4 regions of the Variovorax endophyticus genome follow, and region 3 is predicted to be linked to each of the others. Evidence: predicted binding sites of a transcription regulator. Region 3 holds the regulator's gene; each other region holds the start of a gene.

Region 1 (7,047 bases), 170 kb from region 3:
GTCTGCAGGTTGTCCTGGCTTCGATTGCTGCCATGACCGCCATACCAGCCTGCGCTGTTGCTCGAGGTGTTGTCCGGGGCGGTCGCCCCGTCTCCAAAAGTCACATCCACCGCGTCGTCGCCATCGACGCCAAATGTGTATGCCCCTGCCGCGGGAATGTAGATCTCCCCCGTGATCAGGGTCTGATAGTTCTCATGCGTGCAACTGTTGGTTCCGGCGAAGGGATTGTTGTTGCCGCCCGTGATGTTGATCGCGGCAATGGACCCCGTCCCGCACTTTCGGCTGTCAGGCGTATTGCTGCTGTTGAATGCGGTGTTCATCTGGGTCACATCGCCCGGCATCGACGCTCCGGATGTCCTTCTCCAGGTCGTGATGGTCAGATTGCGGAACGAGGTGCTGGGCACCATGTCGAACGACGAACCGGCATTCGCGGCGCACGCCACCCCGCCGGAACAAAGGTCCTGCCCCGCCGTGCCCTCCTTGGAAACCCAGTCCCAGATCTGGAACTTCGAATCGTTGAGGACCCGCAGTCGCGGGATCGCGTTGTCGTCGCTCTCCCCCAAGGTGGTCACTGCAAAGAGGTGGCGGGTCCCGCGCGCCGGTTGGGTCAGCGGCGCGTAGTCGCTGATGTTGTAGACCGTGCCGTCGCGTGCGGGATCGTAAGCCTTGCCCCAAGAGTGCGCGTCCCGCGGTACGTAGGCTCCCTGCAGCACGGTGCTGGTCGTGGTGTCGACCACACGCGTGCCGCCATAGAGTACCCGGCGGATGGCGTCCATGCGCGACGTGGCCAGGTAGTTGAGGAAGTCACCGCTCCAGGTGGTGCCGTTGCAGATCTTGCTCTTGGCTCCGGTGGCGGCCGCGGATGGCGTGAACTTGTCGGTGCTGTACTGGTAGCAGACGTTGTTGTTGAAATACCCGTAGTAGTCGATCTGGTTGGGCTTGTAGCCCACGTCGATCACGCCGTCGCCGTTGAGGTCGGAAGCATCGTTGTAGGCCTCGTAATAGAGCTTGTGGTCGCGCCCCATCACCAGCATGTTGAGCGGCGGATTGCTTTCGCTCACGAACAGCGGCGTCTGCGCCAGGCCCGTGTCGCCGGCATCCTGCGCGGTGGCGAGGTGCTGGCCGAACAGCATGGCTACGCCCGCCGTCAACAGGCCAACGGTGTGGAAAACGCGAAAAGGCGAGCGATCGGTACGGGTGGAACGAGCCATCACAGCCCTCCTCGAGGATTTATTTGACGAAAAGGTTGACCGTGGAACGCAGGCAATAAGCATCCGGCCCACAAGCCTGCACGGAGGTACTGGCGGTAGCTTGCGCATTGAGCTCGTAGAACTCGGTGCAGCCGGTGGTTGCGGACTCCAGCGCCGACGTTGCACTCGATCCCGGAGGACAGACCGTGGAGACATAACGCGGGTACCAGAAGCCATAAGGATCGGCAAAACCATCGGCCGCCTTCTTGACGGTGAACGAGGTGTTCAGGCCCAGCGTGTCGGTACGCGCCTCGCCCACATAGCAAGGCTTGGCAACGTCAACGGGATTCGTCGTGCCAGTGGCGCACTTGGACAACGAAATTCCGTACTTCTGGATAATGCGCTCGCCTTCGCGCAACGCGCCGTCCGCCGTTTCCTGCAGGCGCTGACTTTCGAGCATGTTGCCGGCGATGCGCGACTCCAGCGTGATGGTGCGCATGCCGACCACGGCGAGGATCAGCACCAGCAGCACCATGATCATGGCAACGAACAATGCAGCCCCACGTTGGCGCTTCCGTGGTGAAGTGAGCAGGAAGTGACGTGGTGCGCTCATGGCATCAGGTTTCTCAACGTAAGGGAGCCGCTGGCAAGCTGATAAAGCTGGCCCTTGCTGGTGTCGCAGTTGGCGGCGGCACCGCCCACGCTTTCCCAACTGGCGCAGGCGGAGGAGTCCATGCCCCCCGTCAGCTTCTCGGCGGTGCTCGCCAGCAGGATCGCGTAGCGCAGCGAGCGGATGACGTCGTCGGTCGCAAGCGTGCCTGTCTTGTATTCCTCGACTCGTCGCTCGGCGAAAGAATCGCTGCCTTTGCCGACACCGAATTCGAAGTGCACCCCGCGCACGCCGTCGGCGACTTCCTGCTTGTCCGTGGACTGGCTACCGGCCTGGCAAACCAGCTTGCCGCCATCGAGAAAGAATTTTTCGGCAAACATTCCTGCGCCCAAGGCCGGCGCGGGCGGCGCTTCATAAGCCTTGAGACCGCCAATGCCAGCGGCCGAGCCAGCGCAGTCCTTTTCGTTGTTGTCGCGCGGCTGATAGCGGATGCACAAAGTGCTTGCGTCGACCGCATACATGGCTTGGCCCACCGCGAACTGGCAGCCATTGGCGAGCGCGGCCGCATCGGCCGGAAAGGCCTCATCCATCGGCTGCGTCGGGTCGCGGCGGTAACCTGCCTTGGTGAATTCGCTGTCCAACGTACCCAGCGCATAGCGGCTATTGCCGAGGTTCTCGCTCTGGCCGGTACGGAAGCCGAAGTTTCGCAGTCCTTCGACGTAGATCGTGGTGGCGATCAGCACGATGATGAGCCCGACGGCCATCGCCACCATGACCTCCACCAGCGAAAGTCCACGCTCAGCCATTCGAGGCCGACGGATGGCGCGGCCACGCGTCTGCGGACATGTGCGTGCCATGGCCTCAGAGCCTCGACCGCAGCGTGTAGGAGCAAAACTCATTGTCGGTTCCATCCAGACATTGACCCTTCTTGGCCGGCCAGGCCACGGTGACCGAGATCACGCCAGTGCCCGAGGTCAAGCCGACAATGAAATTGCTTGTAATGAGGGCATTCGGCAACTCGGGCATGAGTTGCTTGGCGCGCGCACCCCAGCAGCCCAACCGTTTGGCGGGTTCCGCCGCCAGCGGCTTGCAGTCCGCCGCTGTGACGACCGCCAACTCGGTCCCTCCCGCTTTCAGGTAACCGCCGAGATCCGCCTTCGGCGTTCCGGTGACGTCCAGCACCGTGAGCGTGTCGCCGCGCATGGTCTCCATCAGCTCGGAAGCGACCATGGCCGCCATCTGTCGTCGTTCGGTGTCGGCGGTAAAACCAATGGCGCGCACATGCATGCCAGCGGCACCGAGCAGGCCGATGCTGACCAGCAGGACGGCGACCAGGACCTCGATAAGGCTTAGGCCGGACTGTTGGAACGAAGACGATTGAAGCTGATGGGTACGCATGGGCAAATCCGAGAAAGCCTGGAGACTTCAAGAGCAGGTTTGCCCGCTTGCAATGCTCTCCAGCCGAACCAAGCCGGTGCCGATCACGCTAAGACACTGCATGCGTGAGGCATTGGTGGCAGAGATCGAAATCTTGTAGGGGGCGGTACCCGAGACGGGCTTGGCTTGGCCTTCAACAGAGAACACTACCCCGTTGTCAGAGACAGGCTCGACGCTGACAACTTCGGGCAAAGCGACCTCCCGAAGAACGGCGATGCTGTCTCTCGCCTGCCACTTCTGACTAGCGCTAGGCACGACAGTGATCTGTTTGCGTTTGTAGACTGCCTCAGCTCTGGCAAACTGGAGCAACGTCTGCAGTTCCTGGGCAGCAGATCTCACGCGCTGATTGGCGATTGCGCCAGTGAACATGGGGGCGGCCAACGAAGCGAGAATGGCTACCAAAGCCACAACAACAATGGCTTCGATCAGGGAAAAGCCTTGATAGGCTCTTTTTGGGGAAATACGTGCGCTCGTAGGGCGAGCGAGAAACCATTGGTCCACAGTGGTTCGCGTAAGTGATGAATGTTTCCGATGGTAACGTTTGTCCTCCTCCTAACGACACCATTCACGCACCTTTAAGTAGCCGTTCGTCCGAAAGCGTTCGGAATGAACGTCGTCTACTCGCAGGTTCATCTGGATCCGAACCGTAGCTCCCCTTCCATGACAGTTCTTCGAGCTAGCGAGCGCTCTCCTCAGATGCTCAAAATTGCTCTCGGGCCATTTCTCGAATTTCCCCCTCAGAGTTCTCTCATCTCTTTTTGCCCTAGTAAATTACATTTCGGCGAAAATCAATCATTTAATTTGCACCACTCACGAACAGTCGCCAGTTCCAGAACGAAATCCACGAGGAGATTCGCAACTGGTTCCACTATTAACCCAAAGGATATTCGCACCTACTGGGTTTATACTGCCAGTCAAAATGACTGTTAACGGCGCTCCAGCCGAATCCGTTGCCCCAATGGTCGCAGTGATGACTCCTCCAACGATGCTATCGAGCGACAGCACATTTTTGGTCGTAGCAAAGCTAGCAGCCAAGGGAATGCCAAAGCTACCACCATCACAATTTGAAATATCGGTCTCCATGGCACATAGACTCACCGCCTGTTTCATTTTTTTCAATTCGATGGCAGCCGAACTTGCCCGAGTCCTTGATACGTAGTTGGAATACTGAGCCGCCGCTATGGAAGTGAGAATCCCAATAACAGCGATCACCACAATTAACTCGACCAAGGTGAATCCGCGACATATGACTTGAAAGTAGCGATTCACGATGACTTCATTGAAAAAGCCGCCCGAAGGCGGCTTTCTGATGAAGAAAAGATTAGGGGCAATCGCCCTGGCCAGGCTTCAGACCGCGAGTGGCATCGCAAATAGTCGACGTGCCCATAGACCATGTCATTGCTGATGCACCAGCAGTGATGGTGGGCGTATCAGTGAAGCCCATTGCCGCACCCGCAGCAGTCGTACCGCCGCCAGTACCCGAAATAACGCCATCGGTTACACCGACAGTCAAGAGATTCTTAGTTGCACCCGCGCCACCAGCAGCAATTGCAGGCGGAATTCCATTTGTACCAGCGCTGCAACCCGTCAAGGTAAGGGTATCGTTATAGCAAACGGAAACAGCTGTTTTGTAAGCAGCGAGTTCTGCCACCAGCGCCGCGGAACGCGTACGCGAGGTGTAGTTCGAATACTGAGGAATAGCAATTGCAGCCAAGATGCCAATGATCGCCACAACGATCATCAATTCAATAAGGGTGAAACCCTTCTGCGCTTTGCGTGCGATGGAACGACGGTTCATTTCACTAACTCCAGGTTGGTTGGGTTGGTTGTCACTCCCGGGAGTCCTCCCCCCGGAGCGAGGAAGCTTCCGCAGCATCCGTGCCACCCGATTTCCCGCCCCATCGGCGACCTAACGCGTCACCCCAGACCACATTCGCGTTACTGCATGTGACAGAAGGTGTATCAAGATGCGACACATGGCGACAAATTTGTCATGTCACCCGCGTCGCGCAACGTCCGAACTCAGAAGGTCAGGATCCCATCCGCCTTCAGCCAGCGGATGTCCCGCTGCGCCAATCCCCGCACCTTCCGCCCCGCCAAGGTTTCGATCTGGCTCATGATCTCCTCGGTCTCGGCCGGCTTGGTGTGCGTGATGTAGATCGGATAGTCCTTGCCCGGATCGATGTGGGCCAGTTCGTCGGCCAGCATAGTCGGCGACAGATGCAGGCTGCGCTCCGCCAGCGCCTGCTCCCGGTTGCTGAAGGCCGTCTCGATGACGAGCATCGCGACCTCAAGGGCATTGACCCGGTCCCAGAACGGCGCGTTGCGCTCGGTATCGCCGCTGAAGACCCAATGGGCGCCGCCATCGGCACGGCTCACGGCGAAGCCGCAGGCGGGCACGGTGTGCACGGCCGGCAGCACCTCGATGCGCTTGGGCGTGGCGCTGCCGAGCAGCAGCGTCTGGCCGACGGCGATGTCGTGGAAGGTGACGAAGGGGGTCTCGGGACTCGGGATGCTCTCGAAGTCGGGCCAGATGATGTTGTTGAAGACGTGGGCGCGCAGCGCCTCGATGGTGGCGCGCAGCGCATGCACGCGCAGCGGCCGGGTGCGGCGGCCGCCGACGGCGTCGAGCATCAGGGGGAGGGCGGCGATGTGATCGAGGTGGCAGTGCGTGAGCACCATGTCGTCGACGCCGGCCATTTCGTCGAGGGTGAGGTCGCCGACGCCGGTGCCGGCATCGACGAGCAGGTCGGTGTCGACCAGGAAAGAGGTGGTGCGGCAGTCTTTGGCGATAGCGCCCGAGCAACCCAGCACACGAACCTGCATTGTGAGAGACCCCTTGTCTGTGTCTGTCATTTGGTTTCGAACCGGGTTGCACCGTCCCACGACGGGTCGTGCGGGCGCAAGGCCATCGAGGCTAATCTCTGCGCGTAGAGCTGGTAAAGGACTTTTTTGGCATCGGCCACGAGGAGGGGGTCCAGCAAGTTTCGGCCCAAGGCCCAGTCCTGGCGCCGGTAGGCGGCCAGTACCTCGGCCCAGCGCTCGAGCCGGTGCGCCTCGCGCACGGCGATGACGGCCGCCTCGTCCCAGGCGACGGCCAGCGGCGTGAACACGGCGACGGCCTGGGCCCGGCCCTTGACGAAGACGCTGTCGAGCTCCTGCCAGACATAGGCCGGCGCGAGCTCCCGCGTGGCGCCGCTGGCGACGATCTCGACGCCGTAGTGGCCGCTGAGCCCCTCGAGGCGCGAGGCCAGATTGACCGCGTCGCCGACCACGGTGTAGCTGCGCCGCGCGGCCGAACCCATGTCGCCCACGCTCATGACGCCGCTGTTGATGCCGATGCCGATGCTGATCTCGGGCCGGCCGGTGGCGCGGTGGATGCGGTTGATGTCGTGCACCGCCTCGGCCATGTCGAGCGCGGCATTCACGGCGAGGCTGGCGTGCTCGGGCGTCTCGAGCGGGGCGCCCCAGAAGGCCATGACGCAATCGCCCATGTACTTGTCGACGGTGCCGCGGTGCGCGGTGATGACGTCGGTGAGGCGGCTGAACACGGTGTTGAGGAAGGCCTGCAGTTCGGCCGGCGACATCTGCTCCGAGAAGCGCGTGAAGTCGCGCATGTCGCAGAACATGACGGTCATGGTCTTGCTCTCGGCACGCATGCTGTAGCGGCCCGGGCGCTCCAGCATCTCGTCGACGAGCTGCGGCGGCACGTAGGTGCCGAAGAGCTGCACCAGGCCGCGGCGCGCGCGCGATTCGACCAGGTAGCCCCAGCTCATGTTGAGCAGGAAGGCGAGCGCAACCATCGCGAGC
Region 2 (7,047 bases), on a different contig from region 3:
GAGCATGATGTTCTCTGCGACGTTCATGCCTGTCACGCAGGCCAGCGCATGCCGGTCTTCGGGCACCACGCCGCAGCCCGCAGCGCTGAGCTGGCGCGGCGTGACGCGCGTCATGTCCTCGCCGCAGACGAAATAGCGCCCTTCGGTGGGACGCAGCATTCCCGAAAGCACCGCGCCCAGCTCGCTCTGGCCATTGCCCTCGACGCCGGCGATGGCCACGATCTCGCCCGGCTCCACCAGCAGGGTAAAGTTGTCCAGGCGCACCACGCCATCGGCGTCGCGCACGGAGAGGCCGTCGGCCAGCAGCGCCGCCTCGCGCGCCGGGCTGCCCGGTGCCGGCCGGAATGCACGAGACCCCCGTACCGGCGTGGCGGCAGGCGCCTGCAGGTCGCGCTGGATCATCGCGCGCACCAGCGCGTCGATGTCCTGTGCGGGCGCGTCCGAGCGCGCCACCACGCGGCCGCCGCGCAGGACGGTCGCACGCCGCGCAACGCGCTGGATCTCGGCCAGCTTGTGGGTGACCAGCACGACGCCGCAGCCCTGCTGCGCCACGCGCGTACACACCGAGAGCAATGCCTCGATCTCCTGCGGCAGCAACACGGCGGTCGGTTCGTCGAGCACCAGCAGGCGCGGCTCGCGCACCAGGCACTTCACGATTTCCACGCGCTGGCGCTCGCCCACCGACAGGTCCTGCACCTTCGCATGCGGATCGAGCGCGAGCCCGTAGCGCTCCCGCATCGCGGCGATACGCGCCGCGCCGGCCTTGCGGTCGAGCACGCCGCGCACCTGGCCGAGCAGCAGGTTGTCGAGCACCGTCATGTCGGGCACGAGGCTGAAGTGCTGGTGGACCATCGCGATGCCGTGCGAAAGGGCATCCGCCGGCGAGCGCGGGCGAAACGCTCCGCCGGCCAGCGTCATCTCGCCCGCGTCCGCGGCGTGCACGCCGAAGATGAGATTGCACAGCGTGGACTTGCCGGCGCCGTTCTCGCCCAGCAGGCAGTGGACCTCGCCGGGATGGAGCGCCAGCGAGACGTCCTGCAGCGCCTGCAGCGCGCCGAAGCGCTTGGACAGCCCCTCCAGCTTCAGCAGCGGCGCGGCGGCCGGCGTTGCGGCGAACCCCGGGCCGCCGTCGCTGATGCCGTCACCGAGGCCGATGGCGTGGCGCTCGCGCATCAACCCTCCAGCACCCTGATCTTGCCGGACAGGATGTCCTTCTTGATCTGCTCGAGCTTGGCCTTCTGTTCGTCGGTCGCCCCGCAGATGACCATGTCCGATGCGTTCGGCCCCATGGCCAGTCCGAAGGGCTTGTAGCCGGCCTTCCAGGTACCGCCGACGGCCTCCTTGATGGCGTACTGCACCTGATAGCCGACGCCGGTGATGCTGTAGGCGGGATAGAGCGGATCGGTGCCGCAGCGGTTGGTGTAGCTGCCGACGATCTTCGTGCCCTTCTCCTTGGCCGCCTGTTCCATGCCGCGCAGGCCGAGGTTCAGGATGTGATAGTGCACATCGGCGCCCTGCGCGATGGCCGCCAGCGTGGCTTCCTTGGCCTTGGCCACGTTGTCGAAGTCGCCGGTGTAGTTCTCGAAGTACTTGATGCCGGGCTTGATGTACCTGGCGCCGTTGCCGAACTCCTTGCCGGCGTTGACGATGGAAGGGATCTCCATGCCGCCCACGTAGCTCACGGCCCCGTTCTTCGAGAGCATCGCGGCGGCGGCGCCCGCGACGAAGGCGATCTCGGCCTGCTTCACGTCGTAGCCGGCCACGTTGGCCGTCTCCTCGGCCTTGTTGCCGCCGACGATCGAGAAGTGCGTCTTGGGGAAGCGCTTGGCCACCTTGAGCACGGCGGCCTGGGTCTGGCCGCCGACGCCGATCACGAGCGCGTTCTTGCTGGCCAGGTTGGTCAGCGCCTGCTCCATGTCGGCGTAGTTGATGTTCTCGATCATCTGCACCTTGATCCTGGCGCCGTACTCCTTCTGTGCGGCCACGAGGCCGTCGTAGCCGGACTCCATCCATCCCTTGTCCGACTTGGATCCGGGAATGAGGATGCCGACCGCGATCGGATCGGCGGCCGAGGCCGGCAGGCTCAGCACGAGGGCGGTGAGGGCGGTGAAGGCGCTGACGCCTGCGAGGACGGCGGCGCGGCGGGAGGGAGACGGAATCTGCATGGCATGCCTTTCGCTAGTTGGGGGGTTAAGTAACTAATCAATTACTTACCGACAACGCATCGCAATAACAGTGCCAGTGAATTCGCCGACTTTTTGCCGCATATCGGTGCGGCGACCGCAACGAATGCACCAGCCTGCGGCGATGCGCCCTTCGCCCGCACACCACCGGAGCCTTTGATGAAACGCCACCCCTATCTTCCCGATGCCCGGCCCGACGGCGCCCTGGGCCTGGGCCAGCAGTACTACTGGGTCGCCAGCGAGCGCGAGGTCGATATGTCCGTGGAGCCGCCCGCGCCGCTGCGCGCCCGGGTGCAGGCGCAGCCGCAGAACGTGGTGCTCGACCTGCGCCGCACGGCCATCGTCATCATCGACCTGCAGAACGACTTCTGCACCGAGGGCGGATGGGTCGACCACATCGGCGGCAACTATGCGGCGGACCGCACGCCGATCGCCCCGCTGCAGAAGCTGCTGCCCGGGCTGCGCCGCGCCGGCGTGCCGGTCGTCTGGGTCAACTGGGGCAACCGCCCGGACCTGGCCAACATGCCGCCCAACCAGATCCATCTGTACAAGAACAGCGGCACGGGCGTCGGCCTGGGCGACCCGCTGCCCGGCGGCAAGGGCCACGTGCTGCAGAAGGACTCGTGGGCCGCGGCCATCGTGGACGAGCTCGCACCGCACGAAGGCGACTTTCTGGTCGACAAGCACCGCATCAGCGGCTTCTGGGACACGCCGCTGGACAGCATCCTGCGCAACCTCGGGGTGCGCAGCATCCTCTTCGCGGGCTGCAACACCGACCAGTGCGTGCTGCACACGCTCACCGACGCCAACTTCCTGGGCTACGGCTGCGTGATGCTGAGCGACTGCTGCGCCACGAGCTCGCCGGACTTCTGCACCGAGGCGACGATCTGGAACGTCAAGAAGTGCTTCGGCTTCGTGACCGACTCGGCCGCCGTGCTCGCGGCGCTGCCCGCCTGATGCACACGGAGACAGCGCACGGATCAGGCGGCTGGATGCCCGGCCCCCGCTGCGAGCGGCCCGCCACCGGCGTTGGCGCGCTGAATGGGGTGCGCCTGGGCGTGAAGGACCTCATCGACATCGCAGGCGCCGTCACCGGCGGCGGTAACCCGGACTGGGCCACAAGCCACGCGCCGGCCGTGCACGACGCGCCCTGCGTGGCCGCGCTGCGCGGCGCAGGCGCGCAGGTCGTCGGCAAGACGATCAGCGACGAACTCGCCTTCAGCCTGGAGGGCGAGAACGCCCACTACGGCGCGCCGCGCCATCCGCGCGACCCCGATCGGCTGCCCGGTGGGTCGTCCAGCGGCAGCGCCGCCGCGGTCGCATGGGCGGAGGTCGACCTGGCGCTGGGCACCGACACAGGCGGCTCGGTGCGCGTACCGGCGGCGTTCTGCGGGGTCGCCGCGATGCGGCCCACGCACGGCCGGATCCCGCTCGACGGGGTCCTGCCCTTCGCACCGAGCTACGACACGGTGGGGTGGTTCGCGCGCGATGCCGACCTGCTGCGCCGCGCCGGCCATGCGCTGCTCGGCATCGAAGCCCGCATCGGCAGCGACCGACCCGCGCCGCCCCTGCGCCTGTGCGTAGCCACGGACGCGCTGGCGCTGGCGGAGCCCGCGGTGCGCGAGCCGCTGGCCGCGTGGGCCCGTCTGATGCGCATCGACAGCGAGCGCAGCGCCTATGGCGGCAGCGACTGGCGAGACTGGTTCGAAGCCTATGCCGTGCTCCAGGGCCTGGAGATCCAGGCCCACGTCGGCCCGTGGATCCGGCGACAGCGGCCGCGCTTCGGCGCCGCCATCGCGCCGCGTTTCGAGGCGGCGCTGGCGCTCGATGCCGCACAGGGAATGCGCTGGAGCGACTGGCGCGCGCAGGCCGCCGCGCGGCTGGCGCAGAGGATGGACCCCGACGAGGCGTGGCTGATTCCCGCTGCACCCTGCTTCGCGCTGTCGCGCCGGGCCGATGCGGCTCAGCGCGGGGCCTTCTACGAGCGCGCACTGGCGCTCGGCGCGGTGGCCGGCCATGCGGGGCTGCCGCAGGTGGTGTTTGCGCTGCCGGCTGCCGAGGGCCTGCCGCCTTGCGCATCCTTCATCTCGGCCAGGGGCAATGACGAACGGCTGCTCGAACTTGCCGCGACACTAGCGCCTGCATCCCCATCCACACGATGAGCAAACTTTCCCCACGGCAGGCGCCGGCCCAGGAGACGATCGCGCGGCGCGACGCCGCACTCACGCGCGCGAAGCTCCTGGAAGCGGCGATCGACGAGTTCTCGAACGAGGGCTACAGCGGCGCGCGCACCGAACGCATCGCACGGCTCGCCGGCACGAACATCCGCATGCTGTACCACTACTTCGGGAGCAAGGACGACCTGTACGTCGCCGTGCTCGAGGCGGTGATGGCCGACCTGCGGCACGAAGAACTCCGGCTGGACCCGGAGGCCGAGGAGCCGCTGACCGGCCTGCTGCACATCGCCGATTTCGTGGACCACCACTTCGCGACGCACCCGCAGCTGCGCAAACTGCTGGCCTTCGAGAACCTCAACGAGGCACGGCATCTCGCGCGCTCGAACCGGATCCCGGAGATGTCGTCGCCGGTGATCGCGCTGATCCGCCGCCTGCTGGTGCGCGGGGTGGCGGCAGGCGTCGTGCGCAGTGGCATCGATGCGCTGCACCTCTACGTAGCGATGGTGAGCCTGTCGTACTACGGCCGCGCCCATGCGTTCACGCTGTCACGCATCTTCAACAAGGACCTGCAGGCCGCGGCCTGGCAGAAGGCGCACCAGAAGATGACCCGCCAGATGGTGGCGGCCTTCCTGACGCAGGCGCCATGAACGAACTTCCGCATGACTGCTTCCATGTCCGCTGAGCCCACACACCAGCCCGCCGCACCTGCTTCGGCCACCTCCCGGCGAGGCCTGGTGACGAGCCCCCATCCGCTGGCCAGTGCGGCGGGCCTGGAGGTGCTGGCCGATGGCGGCAATGCCATCGAGGCCGCCATCGCCATGGCGGCCGTGCTGTGCGTCGTGTGCCCGCACTTCACCGGGCTCGGAGGCGACGGTTTCTGGCTCATCACGCAGCCCGGTGCGCCGGTGCGCGGCATCTCCGGCGTCGGGCAGGCCGCCGCAGCGCTCCCGCCGCTGTGGGGGCCAGTCCCGCTGCGCGGCGGCGCGTCGGCATTGACCACGGCCGCGGCGGTGGACAGCTGGGCCCGGGCCTTCGACATCTCGGCGCGCAACTGGCAGGGCCGCCAGCGCTGGGCGTCGCTGCTGTCTTGCGCGATCGAGCATGCGCAGGAGGGCTTCGCCGTGTCGGCCTCGCAGCGCTTCTGGCACGAGATGCGGGCTGCGGAGGCGCAGCACTGGCACGGCTTCGACGCGGCGTTTCCCGTCGGGCCTTCGCACCAGCGCCAGCCCGGGCTGGCGCACACGCTGTCGCGGCTCGCGGCGCAGGGCCCGCGCGAGTTCTACGAAGGCGAAGTCGCGCACCGCCTCGCGGCCGGCCTGCAGGCTGCGGGTTCGCCGCTCACGCTGGACGACATGCGCAGCACCCGTGCCCGGGAAGTGACGCCGCTGGCCGTGCCCTACCGCGGCGGCACGCTGCTGAGCCTGCCGCCGCCGACGCAGGGCTTCGCCACGCTGGAAGCCATGGGCATCCTCGGCGAGCAGGATTTCTCCGGTATCGCGGAAGGCAGCGCCGAGCACTTCCACCGGATGGTCGAGGCGATCAAGCTGGCCTTCGTCGACCGCGACCGCTTCCTGGCCGACCCCGATTTCACCGAGGTGCCCGTGCAGCGGCTGCTCGACGCCGCCTACATCCAACAGCAGGCGGCGCGGGCGCAAGCCGGCGCACGGGCGATGCCCTGGCCCCAACGATTCCGCCACGGCGACACCGTGTTCTTCGCGGCCGCGGACGCCTCGGGCCGTGGTGCGGGCGTGCTCCAGAGCATCTACTACGACTGGGGCAGCGGTGTCGTGGCTGGCGACACCGGTGTGCTGTGGCACAACCGCGGCGCGGCCTTCCACCACGATGCGAGCCATCCCAACGGGCTGCGCGGCGGCAAGCGGCCCTTCCATACGCTGAACCCTGTCGCCTTCATGCGCGACGGTCGGCCCGAGCTGCTGCTGGGCACGCAGGGCGCGGACGGGCAGCCGCAGACCCTGGTGGCGCTGCTCACCCGGCTGATCGACTTCGGCCTGGACCCCGCGCAGGCACTGGCAAGGCCGCGCTTTTTGCTCGGACGGACCTTCTCCGACAGCCGCGACAGCCTGAAGCTGGAGCAAGACGTGGGGCCCGAGGTGATGGCATCGTTGATCGCGCGCGGCCACGAGGTCGCGCCCATCGCCGCGCACAGCCCACTGGCAGGGCTGCCCGGCGTGATCCGCTTCGAAGCCGACGGTAGCCTGGCGGGCGCGCACGACCCTCGCGGTGACGGGGTCGCACTGGGTCTTTGAATGCCGGGCTGCCGGCGGCCCGGCACTCAGGCCTTCTTCGCCCAGGCGCTGCACCACCCCTGGCGTTGACCTGCTTGCCGGAGAACAGCGCGCAGTTACCCTGCGGGTCGGTCGGCTTCGATTGCCACAGTGCGCAGCCGTTGCACAGCTGGGCGTTGTCGTGCTTCGGGATTTCTTCGTATCGGCCCTGGCCGAATCTGCGACATAGCCGAGCGCCACGGCTTGCGGCTCTTTCTCGTTGAGCTGGGCCTGCGCGAACGCATCGGAGGCGCAGGCGGCAGCGCCCGTCGGGGCGAGGGTCAGGATGAAGATGCGGCGGCTGGATGTCATCGCAACGCGCCTGCAACACCGATCAACAACAACGCCCGGTCGCGCGCCGCGCTCAACCGGCTTCTGTAGGTTGACCAGAACCAACATCTC
Region 3 (7,047 bases):
GGTGCGCGTCCAGCGCTGAGCGCCGCCCGGGCCGGGGAGGGCACCATCCGGTGGTGGCCTTTCCCGACAACGGTCATGGTTTTTCTTTAAGCTTCGCCGCGGTCCGCGCCGCCCCCGGTTTCCCGGAGCCCCGAGCACCGCGCGCGGGAACTCCGCTTCACCGGCCCGGCTCAGTCTGCCGTCTATCAACTGGAGATCTCTTTCCCATGAAACGTCGTGATTTCTCGCTGGCCGCCGCCGCCGGTTCGCTCGGACTGCTGGCCCACCTGCCGGCGCAGGCCCAGGCCCGCGCGCCCAAGGCCGGCACCGAATACCTCGTGCTCGACAAGCGCGTGCCGGTCGATGCGCCGGCCGGCAAGATCGAGGTGATCGAGTTCTTCTCGTACAACTGCCCGCACTGCAACGACTTCGAGCCCGCGCTCGAGGCCTGGGCCAAGAGCAAGCCCGCCGACGTGGTGCTGCGCCGCGTGCCGGTGCCCTTCGTGGGCAACGATGTCGAAGCCAAGCAGCGCCTGTACTACGCGCTCGAGGCAATGGGCAAGGTCGACGAGTACCAGCCCAAGGTCTTCAGCGCGATCCACGCCCAGCGCCAGAACGTCAACGGCGACGCCAACATCGTGACCTGGGCCGAGAAGAGCGGCCTCGACGCCGCGAAGTTCAAGGAGCTGTTCACCTCCTTCGGCGTGGCGAGCAAGGCCAAGCGCGCCTCGCAGCTGACCGACGCCTACAAGGTGGCCGGCGTGCCCGCGCTGGCCGTGGCCGGCCGCTGGTACGTGGACGGCGAGACCGCCGGCAACATGAACAAGGCGCTGGCGGTCACCAATTTCCTGATCGGCGAAGCCCGCAAGGGTTGATTTCGATTTCGTGGCCGCCGGGAGGCCGGGCCCCATCGAGGGTTCCGGGGCGGCCGGGCCGTCATTCGGCCGGTCGGCAGAACGCGGGGCGATCCCGCGGGGTGCCGTGCCCGGGTTCGCCGCCCCGGGGCTTTTTCATCCGCGCGCATGGGTCTGGCGCGATGGGCCGCATACAATGCAGAGCAAGTTTCGTGCCTCTATGACATCGCACTCTCACCCCACCTCCTCCCTTCGCCGCACCGGCCGCCTCGTGCTGGCCGCGCTGCTGGTGGCCGGCTCCGCCGCCACGGCCCTGGCCGAAACGGCCGACCGGACCAAGCCGATGAACATCGAATCCGATTCGATGCGCTACGACGATCTCAAGCAGACCAGCGTCTTCACCGGCAACGTGGTGGTCACCAAGGGCACCATCATCATCCGCGGTGCGCGCATCGACGTGCGCCAGGACCCCGAGGGCTACCAGTACGGCGTGGTCACCGCGGCGCCCGGCAAGCTCGCCTATTACAAGCAGAAGCGCAACGGCAACGGCGACGAGTGGATCGAGGGCGAGTCCGAGGTCATCGAGTACGACAGCCGCGCCGACAACGTCAAGTTCATCCGCCGCGCCGTCATGCGCCGCCTGGTCGGCGCCACGCCCAACGACGAGAGCAGCGGCGCGCTGATCGTCTACGACCAGAGCAACGACACCTACACCGTCAACGGCTCGACCGTGCCGCCGAACGCCGGCGTGTCGGCACCGGGCGGCGGCGGCCGCGTCAAGGCCATCCTCACGCCGAAGTCGGCCGCGCCCGCGGCACCGGGCGCCTCGGCCCCGGCCACGCGCCGTCCCGCGGCCCCGGCGCCCACGCCGGCCCCGGGCGCCGGCCTGCGCCCGAGCACCACGCTCAGCGGCGAAGCGGAAGAGCGCAAGTGATCGAAGCCGCCGGAACCCAGGAAGCCAACGGCGTGCCGGGCAGCCGCCTCGTCGCGCGCGGCCTGCAGAAGAGCTATGGCAGCCGCAAGGTGGTCAAGGACGTCTCGCTCGACGTGCAGAAGGGCGAAGTCGTCGGACTGCTCGGCCCCAACGGCGCCGGCAAGACCACCTCGTTCTACATGATCGTCGGGCTGGTGCGCGCCGACGCGGGCGAGATCTCCATCGACGGCGAGCCCATCGCCCACATGCCGATCCACCGCCGCGCGCGCATGGGCCTGAGCTACCTGCCGCAGGAAGCCTCGATCTTCCGCAAGCTCACGGTCGAGGAGAACGTGCGCGCGGTGCTCGAGCTGCAGCGCGAGCCCGACGCCAACGGCCGGCCGCAGGCGCTGTCGAAGCAGCGCATGGAAGAGCGCCTGTCGGAACTGCTGGCCGACCTGCGCGTCGACCACCTGCGCGATTCGCCCGCGCTCGCGCTGTCGGGCGGCGAACGCCGCCGCGTCGAGATCGCGCGCGCGCTGGCCACCCAGCCGCGCTTCATCCTGCTCGACGAACCCTTCGCCGGCATCGACCCGATCGCGGTGATCGAGATCCAGCGCATCATCAGCTTCCTGAAGGAACGCGGGATCGGCGTGCTCATCACCGACCACAACGTGCGCGAGACGCTGGGCATCTGCGATCACGCCTTCATCATCAGCGACGGCCATGTGCTGGCACAGGGCACGCCCTCGGAGATCGTCGACAACGCCGAAGTGCGCCGGGTCTACCTGGGCGAGCACTTCCGCATGTGATGACCCTCGCGCCAGCCATTTCCTGAGGGCATGAAACAAGGCTTGTCGCTGCGCGTTTCGCAGCATCTCGCGCTGACGCCTCAGCTGCAGCAGTCGATCCGACTGCTGCAGCTCTCCACGCTCGAACTGAGCCAGGAGGTCGAGCAGATGCTCGACGAGAACCCCTTCCTCGAGCGCACCGCCGAGGAAGCCGCGCGCGAGGAATTCGGCCTCGACGCCGCCGACACGCCCGCGCCGCGCGAGGACACCGAGCGCGAGGCCGAGAGCGACTACGCGGGCGCCGCGCCCTCGACCTCGACCACGTCCACCGAGACCGCCTCGTCGTCCGAGGCCGAGCCGGCCCTCGACTCGCCCGAGCGCGAGCCCGACTGGGAAGGCGACGGCACCGTCGACATGGCGCCCGACGACAGCGAGTGGGGCAGCGACGCGCCCGCGCGCAACAACAGCAGCACCGGCGACGACGAGCGCGCCGATGCCACCGAGCTCGCGCGCAGCCAGGAATCGCTGCAGTCCTTCCTGCACCGCCAGGCGCTGAGCCTGCGGCTCAACGAGAACGACAGCGCTGCGCTGCGCTTTTTGATCGAGTCGCTCAACGACGACGGCTACCTCGAGGATTCGCTGCCGGCGCTGGCCTCGGGCCTCGCGGGCGACGACAACGACCAGTTCGACGAGCTGGTGCACCACTTCCAGGTCGCGCTCGGCCTGCTGCAGAGCCTGGAGCCCGCGGGCGTGGGCGCGCGCGATCTCGGCGAATGCCTCGCGATCCAGCTGCGCGCGCTGGCCGACGAAGACGAGACCGAGGAAGAAGAGCTGGTGCGCAAGACCGCGCTCGCCATCTGCAAGCAGCCGATGGAGCTGCTCGCGCGGCGCGACTTCAAGCGCCTGGCCACGCTCACGCGCACCAACGAGGAACTGGTGCGCTCGGCGCTGCAGGTCATCGCGCGCCTGGAGCCCAAGCCGGGCCGCCGCTTCGTCGACGTCGAGCGCAACATCGTCATTCCCGACGTGATCGTCACCAAGACCGGCCGCGGCACCAACGTGAAGTTCCGCGTCATGCTCAACCCCGAGGTGATGCCGCGGCTGCGCGTGCACGACATCTATGCCGGCGCGCTCAAGTCGCACAAGGGCGAGGGCAGCCAGGCGCTGTCGCAGCGGCTGCAGGAGGCGCGCTGGTTCATCAAGAACATCCAGCAGCGCTTCGACACCATCCTGCGCGTGAGCAACGCCATCGTCGAGCGGCAGAAGAGCTACTTCGTGCACGGCGAGCTCGCGATGCGCCCGCTGGTGCTGCGCGAGATCGCCGACGAGCTCGGGCTGCACGAATCCACCATCTCGCGCGTGACCACCGCCAAGTACATGGCCACGCCCTTCGGCACGGTCGAGCTCAAGTACTTCTTCGGCTCGGCGCTGGGCACCGAGACCGGCGGCAATGCCTCGAGCACCGCGGTGCGCGCGCTGATCAAGCAGTTCGTCGGTTCGGAGAGCGTGAAGAAGCCGCTGTCGGACAGCCAGATCTCCGAGATGCTCAAGGAGCAGGGCATCGAGTGCGCGCGCCGCACCGTCGCCAAGTACCGCGAGGCGCTGCGCATCGCGCCCGCCAACCTGCGCAAGGCCCTGTAGAAAGCCGCCGATGGCCCGACGCCTGCTGTCTGGGCTCTGGATGTCCGCCCTCGCGGCCACGCTGCTGGCCGCCGGCTGCGCCTCGTTGCCCGACGAGGCCCCGCGCACTCCCACCAAGGCCATCGCCGTGTCGAAGGACACCGCGCTCGGGCGCATCGCGCTGGCCGCGCAGCCCGACCCCGACCTCAGCGGCTTTCGCCTCATGCCCGGCGGCGACTTCGCCTTCGACACCCGCATCCAGCTCGCGCGCCGCGCCCAGCGCACGCTCGACGTCCAGTACTACCAGATCGAGAACGACGAGACCGGCCGCTACCTGCTGCGCACCCTGCGCGACGCCGCGCAGCGCGGCGTGCGGGTGCGCGTGCTGATGGACGACCTCTACACCGCGGGCGAGGACGAGCTGCTGCGCGGCTTCGCGGCCACGCCCAACGTCGAGCTGCGCCTGTTCAACCCCTTTCCGGCCGGCCGCGGCAGCCTGCTCGCGCGCTTCACAGCCTCGCTGTTCGACTTCAGCCGCGTCAACCGGCGCATGCACAACAAGCTGTTCATCGCCGACGGCGCGATGGCGGTGGCGGGCGGGCGCAACATCGGCAACCAGTACTTCCGGCGCACCGCGGGCGAGAACTTCATCGACCTCGACACCTTCGTGACGGGCGCGCTGATCCCGCGCCTGGGCAGCCTGTTCGACCAGTACTGGAACAGCCCCTACGTGCGGCCGGTCGAGTCGGTAGTGGCGAGCGCATTGCCTCCCGACGAACTGCGGCGCCGCTTCGAGGCCGCCACCGGCCCCGACACCACGCCGCCGCCGCCGAAGCCCGCGCCCAACGACCTGCTGGGCTACGGCCCGATCGCCGAGGACCTCGATGCCGGCCGGCTCGGCCTGATCTGGACCACTGCCGAGGCCTATGCCGATTCGCCCGACCGCGTGATCGGCAAGACCGCCTCGTACGGCGGCGTGCCGCTGCTCGACGTCGACAGCGTGCGCTACAACGTGGTCGAGCAGATGCGCCGCGCGCGCAGCGAGGTGACCATCGTCTCGCCCTACCTGATCCCGGGCGCTGCGGGGCTCGAGGTGATGAACGAGATCCGCCGGCGCCAGGTGAAGATCAGCGTAGTGACCAACTCGCTCGCCGCCACCGACGAGCCGCTGGTGCACACCGCCTACCGCCGCTACCGGCCCGAGATGCTGCGCCTGGGCGCCGAGCTCTACGAACTCAGCACCAACCGCACCCGCCGCAGCGTGCGGCTGGGCCTGTTCGGCACCTCGGTCGGCCGGCTGCATGCCAAGTCGGCGGTGATCGACCGGCGCATCCTGTTCGTCGGCTCGATGAATTTCGACCCGCGCTCCGAGGTCCACAACACCGAGATCGGCCTGTTCATCCGCAGCCCCGAGATGGCGCAGCAGGCGCTGAAGCTGCTCGAGGTGCTCAAGCAGCAGGGCGCCTACAGGCTGCGCTTCGCAGAAGGCAGCGACTCGCGCCTGGAGTGGGTCAGCGAGGAGGCCGGCAAGACCACGGTGCTGAGCGAGGAGCCCGACTCGGGCTTCTGGGATCGCACCATGCTCGAACTGCTGGCGCCGCTGACGCCCGAGAGCCTGCTCTAGGAATCGGCCTCAGGTCCCGCGCACCGCCGACCACACCAGTCGCAGCCCCAGCAGTCCCATCACGCCGCCGGCCGCGCGGTCGATCCAGGTCTTGTAGCGCAGGTAGGCCGAGCGCGGCGCCGCCGACGACAGCGCGAGCGCGACGATGGCGTACCAGCCGGTCTCGATGCAGAAGATCACGGCCGGCACCGCGAGCGCCAGCACCAGCGGCACCTCGCGCGGCAGGAAGGCCGCGAAGATGCTCGCGTAGACCACGGCCGTCTTCGGGTTGCTGACCTGCGTGGCCAGTCCGAGCAGGAAGGTGCGCTTGCCGCGGCCGCCCGAAGCGGCGGGCGTGCCCGCCTCCGGCGCCATCGCGAGCGGCTGCCGCGCGCCGCGCCAGATGCGGATGCCCAGGTAGACCAGGTAGGCGCCGCCGAAGCCCTTGATCGCGAGGTAGAGCGCCGGCACCGCGAGGAACGCGGCCTGCAGCCCAGCGAGCGCCGCGATCGCGAACACCAGCCCGCCCGCGCCCATGCCGAGCGCGGCCGCGAGGCCGTCGGCACGCGAGGCCACGGCCGTGCGCGCCACCATCACGAAGCTCGGGCCCGGGCTCATCGCGCCCACGGCCATGGCGCCGGCGATGCCGAGCAGGGAAAGGGTGCTGTCGATCATCGGGAGTGCTCTCTTTCGGAATTCATTGCTGCACGTTGACCGCCTCGACCTGCACCAGCAGCTTCACCTTGTTCTCGAAGCCGAAGTTCAGTCCCCAGGTGATGCCCCAGTCGCTGCGCTCGACGGTGGTCTCGAAGTCGCCGCCGCAGACCTGGCGGTTGATCAGCGGGCTCAGGTAGCAGTTGAAGCGCACGGCCTTGAGGGTGACGGGCTTGGTCTGCCCCATCAGCGTGAGCGTGCCGGGCACCTCGGCCACCTTGTCGCCGCTGAAGGCGATGCGCTCGGCGACGAAGCGGCCGGTGGGGAATTCGGCGACGTTGAAGAAGTCCTTGCTCTGCACGTGCCGGTTCAGCAGGTCGACGCCGGTGTTGATCGAGCTGATGTCCATGGTGATGTCGACCTTGCCGCTGGTGCCGGTGGCATCGATCTGCACCGAGCCGTCCTTGGTGCTGAAGCGGCCGCGGTTGGTGGTGGTGCCGTAGTGGCCCATCTCGTACATCACGAAGGTGTGGGTCGGGTCGACCACGTAGCTGGCGCCCTTGACCGGGCCGCCCGCGGGCTTGGCCGCGACGGGCGGGGCGGTGTATTCCTGCGCGGCGGCAAGGCCGGACG
Region 4 (7,047 bases), on a different contig from region 3:
ATGCTCTTGACGTTGAGCACCTGCTGCGCGTCGATGATGCGGTGGCCCAGGCCGTTGTCGGAGCCGATGAACATCTCGGCCACGATCACGATCACCAGCGCCATCGAGACCGCCGAGCGCAGGCCCACGAAGCTGGGCTGCAGGCTCTCCCACACCAGCACGTCCTTGAAGATCTGCCAGCGCGAGGCGCCCATCACGCGCGCCGCCATCACGCGCTGCTTGCGCGCGTTGATCACGCCGTAGGCGCTGTTGAACACCACGATCAGCAGCGCGCCGAAGGCCGCGATCGCCACCTTGTTGATGTCGGACACGCCGAAGATCAGCAGGAACAGCGGGATCAGCGCCGACGAGGGCGTGGAGCGGAAGAAGTCGATCAGGAACTCGACGCTGCGGTAGGCGCGCTCGTTGCTGCCCAGCAGCACGCCCAGCGGCATGCCGACGATGGCGGCGATCGCGAAGGCCTGCACGGTGCGCCACACGGTGACGGCGAAGTCGACGAGCAGCGGCCCGCCGGCCAGGCCGGTGATGAGCGCGGCCACGGTGTCGGCCGGCGAGGGCAGCAGGATCGGCTTGATGAAGCCGAGCCGCACCACCAGGTCCCAGACGATGAACAGGACGACCGGCCCGATGGCCGGCAGCCAGCGCTCCCAGGCGGGCGCCTTCGGTGCCGCGGAGGCGGCGTTGCCCGCGGGCGGTGCCCAGGGCGAAGCGGTGGTGCTGCTGTCGGCCATGGCGTCAGGCCTTGTAGAGCAGGCCGTCCACCAGGACCTTCTTCTCGAAGATCCCCTTCTCGGTGAACAGGTCGTAGAACTTCTGGAAGTAGGCGACGTCGCTGGGCTTGAACTCGTTGTAGAGCATGTACGAGGCCAGCGGCACCTCGGCCGTGAGCTTGCCCTCGATGGCGGTGTAGCCCTTCATGTACTGGCGCGCCTCGTCGGGCTGGCTGCGCACCAGCTCCACGCCGCGCGCATAGGCGGCGATGTACTTCTTCGCGGCGTCGGGGTTCTTCTTGAGGAACTCGGTCGTGAGGCTGGCGGCGCCGCCATGCCAGGGCGCCATCGGGTCGCCGAGGATGTAGCGCGCGACCACGCCGGCCTCGAGCACGCGCGTGGTGCCGTTCATGCGGCCCACGGTGCCGGTGGGCTCGAGCGTGTAGCAGGCATCGACCTGCCCCGCCACCAGCGCGGCCACGTGCTGGCCGATCGGCAGCTCGCTGACCGACACGCCCTTGGCGCCCGCGCGCTCGAGCATGGTCTTGCACAGCGTGACGTTCTGGATGCCCGGGCCCGAGGCCACCTTCTTGCCCGCGAGCTCGGCCATGGCCTTGATCGGGCTGTCCTTCGCGACGATGAACTCGTCGAGCACGAACTTCGCGTTGCTCGGGTTGGTGCAGAAGATCTTGAACAGGCCCGGCTGCGCGATCTCGCCGATCGCGAGGTTGGCCGAGCCGGTGCCGTTGGCGCTGCCGTCGCAGCGGCCCGCGAGCATGGCTTCCATCACCTGCTGCGCGCCCGCGAACTTCTGCGGTTCCACGTCGAGCCCCGCTTCCTTGAAGAAGCCGCGCTCGACCGCCGCGAAGAAAGGCAGACCCGCGGCCACCGGCCAGAAGCCGACGCGGATCTTCGGTGCCGCCTGGGCGCGCACGATCGCCGGCGCGGCGAGCACCGCGAGGCCGGCGGCGCCGGCCTGCAGCACCTGTCGGCGCGAGGCGGAGGAAGGAAGGTCGGAGATGGACATGGAAGACTCCTCGGTCTGGGTTCGAAGACAACAGGGATTCAGGCGGCGCGGCTCGCGAGATAGGCGCGCCAGCCGCCATGGCGCGTGACCTCTTCCGCACCGGCCAGCGCATGGCCCTCGCAGATGAAGCCGTGCACCCAGCGGCCGTCGGCCAGCTCGACGCTGCCCAGGCCCAGCGGCGCGGGGATCAGCGCGAGGAAGCCGCCGACCTCGGCCAGCGGCAGGTCCCACACCTCGAGCGCGATCGCGGCGCCGCCCTCGGCGCTGCGCTGCAGGCCGGGCTTGGGCGGCACGGTGCCGGGCAGCGCGTACAGCCGGTAGCGCGGCGCGGTCTGGATGGCTTCGCGCAGCACGGCGCCGCGCTCGGTGAGCTGGCCGTTGAGCGGCATGCCGCTGAGGTGCGCGCCGACCACCGCGATCGGCAGCGTCGCGGCCTGCGCCGGGGCGAGGCCACGGATCGGCCGCGGCGCGGGCAGCGGCTCGCCGGTCGCGCCCTGCGCGAGGCCGGTGGCGTGGTGGTAGCGCTGGCCCAGCTCGGCCAGCGCGAGGTCGCTGCCGCAGCGGCCGATCAGCGTGATGCCGAAGGGCAGGCCGTCGGGCCGCAGGCTGCTGGGCACCGAGAGCGCGGCGTAGTCGAGCAGGTTGACGAAGTTGGTGTAGGCGCCGAGGTTGCGGTTGAGCGCCACCGGGTCGGCGCGCATCGCGTCGCGCGTGTAGTGCGTGGGCGCGGTGGGCACCAGCAGCACGTCGATGTCGCGCCACATCGGTTCGGCCTGCTGCGCGAGCGCGCGCAGCCGGGTCTGGGCCTCGAACACGTCGGCCGCGTTGTAGCCGCGGCCCTGCGCGAGGATGCCGCGCACGGGCTCGACGACCTCGGCCTCGTGGCGGTCGAAGAAGGCGCGCACCGCGGCATAGCGCTCGGCCACCAGCGCGCTGTCGTAGAGCAGCGCGGCGGCCTCGGCCAGCGGCGCGAAGGGCACGGTGACGGCCGTGCCGCCCAGCGCCTCGAGGCGCCGGCGCGCGTCGGCGAAGGCGGCCTCGGCCAGCGTGTCGCCGAAGAAGGCGAGGCGGTCGGGCACGCCGAAGCGGAAGGCGGCGGGGAAGGGCTCGGCATCGAGCGCGATGTCGCGCGAGTAGGGATCGCGCGCATCGAAGCCGAGCGCGGCCTGCAGCACCTCGACCGCGAGCGCGACCGTGCGCGCGAAGATCGAGACGCAGTCGACGCTCTGCGCGGCCGGCACCACGCCGGCGGTGCTCAGCAGCCCGCGCGAGGGCTTGAGGCCGACGATGTTGTTGAGGCCCGCGGGCACGCGGCCCGAGCCGGCCGTGTCGGTGCCGAGCGCGAAGTCGGCCTCGCCGGTGGCGACCACGCGGGCCGAACCCGAGCTCGAGCCGCCCGAGACATAGCTGGCATCGAAGGCATTGCCGACCTCGCCATAGGGCGAGCGCGTGCCGTTGAGGCCGCAGGCGAACTGGTCGAGGTTGGTCTTGCCGAGCAGCGACGCACCGGCGTCGAGCAGCCGCTGCACCACGGCCGCATGGGCGGCCGGCAGGCGGTCGAAGGCCGGGCAGGCGGCGGTGGTGGGCACGCCGGCGACGTCGATGTTGTCCTTGACGGCGAAGCGCAGGCCCGCGAGCGGGGCGGGGGTGGTAGCGGGCGTGGCTTCCCGCGTGTCGTCGTTCTCGCGCGTCAGCGGCTGCGCGAAACGCAGGATCCACGCCGCGGCGGCCGGGTCTTTCTCGTCATGCACCATGATCAGGCATCCAAACTTGTGTACAAGTCGAGATGCAAGCGGCGTGCCAGCGTGCACGGGCCGCTGCCGACGCGCCTATGGCATCAGCCGCTCAAGTATTTATGTATGGCTCCCTCCCCCGCTGGGGGAGGGTTGGGGTGGGGGCACCGGGCCTTGCCATCGTTGCGGGCCTTGTCCACCGCCCGGTGCCCCCATCCCGGCCTTCCCCCAGAGGGGGAAGGAGGAAGACAGGGCGCTCAGCTCTTCTTGGCGTCCCGGTACAGGTTCTCCACCTTCGGCAGATTCGCCTGCAGCTTGGCGATCCGGTCCGGCCCGCTCGGGTGCGTCGAGAGGAAGCTCAGCCCGCCCTGGTTCTTCGAGGCCGTGGCCATCTTGTTCCACAGCGAGACCGAGGCCTTCGGGTCGTAGCCGGCGCGCGCCGCGAGCTCCAGGCCGACGAGGTCGGCCTCGGTCTCGTCGCCGCGGCTGAACTTGAGCGTGAGCAGCTGGGTGCCCGCGCGCGCCGCGAGGTCGCCGACCTGCCCCAGGCCGAGCAGCTGCGCACCGATCGAGAGCGCGGCGCCGGTGCCCGCGCTCTTGGCCATGCGGGCGCGCGCATGCTCGCGCAGCGCATGGGCCATCTCGTGGCCCATCACCATCGCGACCTCGTCGTCAGTGAGCTTGAGCTGCTCGAGGATGCCGGTGAAGAAGGCGATCTTGCCGCCCGGCAGGCAGAAGGCGTTGATCTGCTTGCTGCCGATCAGGTTGACCTCCCACTTCCATTGCCGCGCACGGCTGTTCCAGGGCGTGGCGAAGGGGATCAGCCGGTTGGCGATGGCGCGCAGCCGCTGCAGCTGCGGATTGCCGTCGCCCGCGAGCGCGTTCTTGGCGCGCGCCTGCTCCAGCAGTTCGCCGTACTGCTGGCCGCCCGCGGCCTCGATGCGGTCGGCCGGCACGAGGTTGCGCGCCACCGAGGCATTGCCGACGTCGACCTGCGCGAGTGCCGGCCCGCTCAATGCCGCGCCGGCCGCGGCCAGCAGGAAGGCGCGCCGAGGCTGCCAGGCCGAGGCATGGGAGAGGACCGGGGCGGAGCGATCGCAGCGTGTGCACATATGGGGCCGGATGATAGGAACAAATGAAGACGCCTTGGTGGATGACCCGGCGGCCGACCGGCGCGGCACTCATGGACAATCGCTCCCACATGTCTTCCGTCCCGCCCGCCGAATCCACCGCCGCCGGTTCGCCGCCCTGGCGCGACGCCCTGAAGGTCTACCTCGAACCCGCCACCTTGCGCATGCTGGCGCTGGGCTTCTCGGCCGGGCTGCCGCTGCTGCTGGTGCTGGGCACGCTGAGCTTCCGGCTGCGCGAGGCCGGCATCGACCGCGCCACCATCGGCTACCTGAGCTGGGTCGGCCTGGCCTACGGCTTCAAATGGGTGTGGGCGCCGCTGGTCGACCGGCTGCCGCTGCCGCCGCTGACCACGCTGCTCGGGCGCCGGCGCGGCTGGCTGCTGCTGGCGCAGGGGATGGTGATCGCGGGGCTGGTCGGCATGGCGGTCAACGATCCGCGCCAGGGCCTCGTGCCGATGGTCTGGTGCGCGCTGCTGGTGGCCTTCGGCTCGGCCACGCAGGACATCGCGCTCGACGCCTTCCGCATCGAGTCGGCCGAAACGCGCAAGCAGGCGGCGCTGGCCGCGGCCTACCAGACCGGCTACCGGCTCGCGATGATCTGGGCCGGGGCCGGGGTGCTGTGGGTGGCGGCCTGGGCCGAGGTCGCGCCGGCCGCGCCGGCGGTGGGCGCGGCGGCCGGCGCGGCCTACCAGAATGGCGCCTGGAAGACGGCCTACCTCGTGATGGCCGGCTCCATGCTCGTGGGCGTGCTCACGGTGCTGCTGTCGCCCGAGCCCGCGAAGCGCTCGCTGTCGGCGCCGCGCAATGCCGCCGAATGGCTGCGCGACGTGCTGGTCGAGCCCTTCGCCGACTTCATCCGCCGCTACAAGTGGCAGGCGGTGCTGATCCTGTCGCTGATCGCGATCTACCGCATCAGCGACGTGGTGATGGGCATCATGGCCAACCCCTTCTACGTCGACATGGGCTTCACCAAGGACGAGGTGGCCACGGTCAGCAAGATCTACGGCGTGGTCATGACGCTGGTGGGCGCCTTCGTCGGCGGCGTGCTGTCGATGCGCCTGGGCGTGATGCGGGTGCTGATGCTGGGCGCGGTGCTCAGCGCGGCGAGCAACCTGCTGTTCGCCTGGCTGGCCTCGCGCGGCCACGACCTGACGGCCCTGATCGCCGTGGTCTCGGCCGACAACCTCGCGGGCGGCATCGCCTCGGCGGCCTTCATCGCCTACCTCTCGAGCCTCACCAACATCAGCTACTCGGCCACGCAGTACGCGCTGTTCAGCTCGCTGATGCTGCTGCTGCCGAAGTTCATCGCCGGCTACTCGGGCGTGTTCGTCGACGCCTACGGCTACAGCACCTTCTTCTATGCCACCGCCCTGCTCGGCGTGCCGGTGCTGGTGCTGGTGGCGCTGGCCTCGCGCACGCTGGCCGCGCGCCCGGACAGCGGGAAATCCTGACCCGGCCCCATAGGAAACCGCCGACACGGCCCCACCCCCGCAACTGGTAGGCTTTGCGCTGCTTCCCCCAGCCCCGACCACTAGAACTACTCCTCCAACCGCGTCACCGCCCAGCCACGTCCACACCGTGCCCGCCCGCATTCCTCCCCTCCAGATCAGCGCCTACACGGCCACCTCGGCCGTCGGCGTCGGCAAGGAGCCGCTTGCCGAAGCGCTCGAACATTCGCGCAGCGGCCTGCGCGCCAACGACTTCGGCCCCGCGCCGCTGCCGACCTGGATCGGCCGCGTCGACGGCCTCGAAGAAATCCGCCTGCCCGAGGCCTTCGCGCACTGGGACTGCCGCAACAACCGGCTGGCCTGGCTCGGCCTTTCGGCCGACGGCTTCCTCGAGGCCGTGGCCGCGGCGCGCCGGCGCCATGGCGCGGCGCGCATCGCGCTGATCCTCGGCACCTCGACCTCGAGCATCGGCGAGACCGAGCTGGCCTACACCCAGCTCGACGCCGACGGCCATTTCCCGCCCGCGCAGCGCCGCCCGGCGGTGCACACGCCGCATTCGCTCGCGATGTTCGTGCAGGAAGTGCTGGGCCTCGAAGGGCCGAGCGAGACCATCTCCACCGCCTGCTCGTCGAGCGCCAAGGTGTTCGCCTCGGCCGAGCGGCTGATCCGCCTGGGCCTGGTCGACGCGGCCGTGGTCGGCGGCGTCGACACGCTGTGCGGCAGCGTTCTGTTCGGCTTCAACTCGCTCGAGCTGGTGTCGGGCGGGCCGTGCCGGCCCTTCGATCCGGACCGCGACGGCATCAGCCTGGGCGAGGCCGCGGGCTTCGCGCTGCTCGAGCGCGCCGACGCTTCTTCCGGCTCGGGGCTGCAGCTGCTGGGCTACGGCGAGGCCAGCGACGCGCACCACATGTCGACACCGCATCCCGAGGGCCTGGGCGCCGAGCGCGCGCTCGACGAGGCGCTGGCGCGCGCCGGCCTCGCGCCCGAGGCGATCGACTA

Evidence for each region. The regulator sigma-54, encoded in region 3, starts transcription at its own class of promoters, with help from an activator protein. The targets are predictions, from matches to a motif close to TGGCANGNAANCTGCTTT.
Region 1: a site for sigma-54 is predicted at 5,104-5,121, ahead of KV106_RS08420 (pilin). Genes of this name have one in related genera too.
Region 2: a site for sigma-54 is predicted at 2,224-2,241, ahead of KV106_RS19005 (BMP family protein). Genes of this name have one in related genera too.
Region 4: a site for sigma-54 is predicted at 3,523-3,540, ahead of atzF (allophanate hydrolase). Genes of this name have one in related genera too.

Annotation. Positions count from the first base shown of each region.
Region 1 covers NZ_JAHUTH010000005.1:94,218-101,264, reverse strand. The annotation lists gene KV106_RS08450 (pilus assembly protein) at 1-1,211, opposite strand, end outside; gene KV106_RS08445 (pilus assembly PilX family protein) at 1,231-1,803, opposite strand; gene KV106_RS08440 (PilW family protein) at 1,800-2,606, opposite strand; gene pilV (type IV pilus modification protein PilV) at 2,662-3,198, opposite strand; gene KV106_RS08430 (GspH/FimT family pseudopilin) at 3,226-3,738, opposite strand; gene KV106_RS40005 (pilin) at 4,048-4,506, opposite strand; gene KV106_RS08420 (pilin) at 4,559-5,035, opposite strand; gene KV106_RS08415 (3',5'-cyclic-nucleotide phosphodiesterase) at 5,260-6,063, opposite strand; gene KV106_RS08410 (CHASE2 domain-containing protein) at 6,090-7,047, opposite strand, start outside.
Region 2 covers NZ_JAHUTH010000014.1:10,461-17,507, forward strand. The annotation lists gene KV106_RS19000 (ABC transporter ATP-binding protein) at 1-1,173, opposite strand, end outside; gene KV106_RS19005 (BMP family protein) at 1,173-2,165, opposite strand; gene KV106_RS19010 (cysteine hydrolase family protein) at 2,343-3,140, shown strand; gene KV106_RS19015 (amidase) at 3,176-4,345, shown strand; gene KV106_RS19020 (TetR family transcriptional regulator) at 4,342-5,007, shown strand; gene KV106_RS19025 (gamma-glutamyltransferase family protein) at 5,095-6,627, shown strand; partial or broken gene KV106_RS40100 (hypothetical protein) at 6,740-6,976, opposite strand.
Region 3 covers NZ_JAHUTH010000005.1:264,713-271,759, reverse strand. The annotation lists gene KV106_RS09170 (SPOR domain-containing protein) at 1-19, shown strand, start outside; gene KV106_RS09165 (thiol:disulfide interchange protein DsbA/DsbL) at 207-854, shown strand; gene lptA (lipopolysaccharide transport periplasmic protein LptA) at 1,054-1,767, shown strand; gene lptB (LPS export ABC transporter ATP-binding protein) at 1,764-2,558, shown strand; gene KV106_RS09150 (RNA polymerase factor sigma-54) at 2,589-4,178, shown strand; gene KV106_RS09145 (phospholipase D family protein) at 4,189-5,781, shown strand; gene KV106_RS09140 (LysE family translocator) at 5,791-6,435, opposite strand; gene KV106_RS09135 (YceI family protein) at 6,458-7,047, opposite strand, start outside.
Region 4 covers NZ_JAHUTH010000032.1:12,397-19,443, reverse strand. The annotation lists gene KV106_RS32005 (ABC transporter permease) at 1-731, opposite strand, end outside; gene KV106_RS32000 (ABC transporter substrate-binding protein) at 736-1,737, opposite strand; gene atzF (allophanate hydrolase) at 1,776-3,491, opposite strand; gene KV106_RS31990 (M48 family metallopeptidase) at 3,728-4,582, opposite strand; gene KV106_RS31985 (AmpG family muropeptide MFS transporter) at 4,672-6,051, shown strand; gene KV106_RS31980 (beta-ketoacyl-[acyl-carrier-protein] synthase family protein) at 6,179-7,047, shown strand, end outside.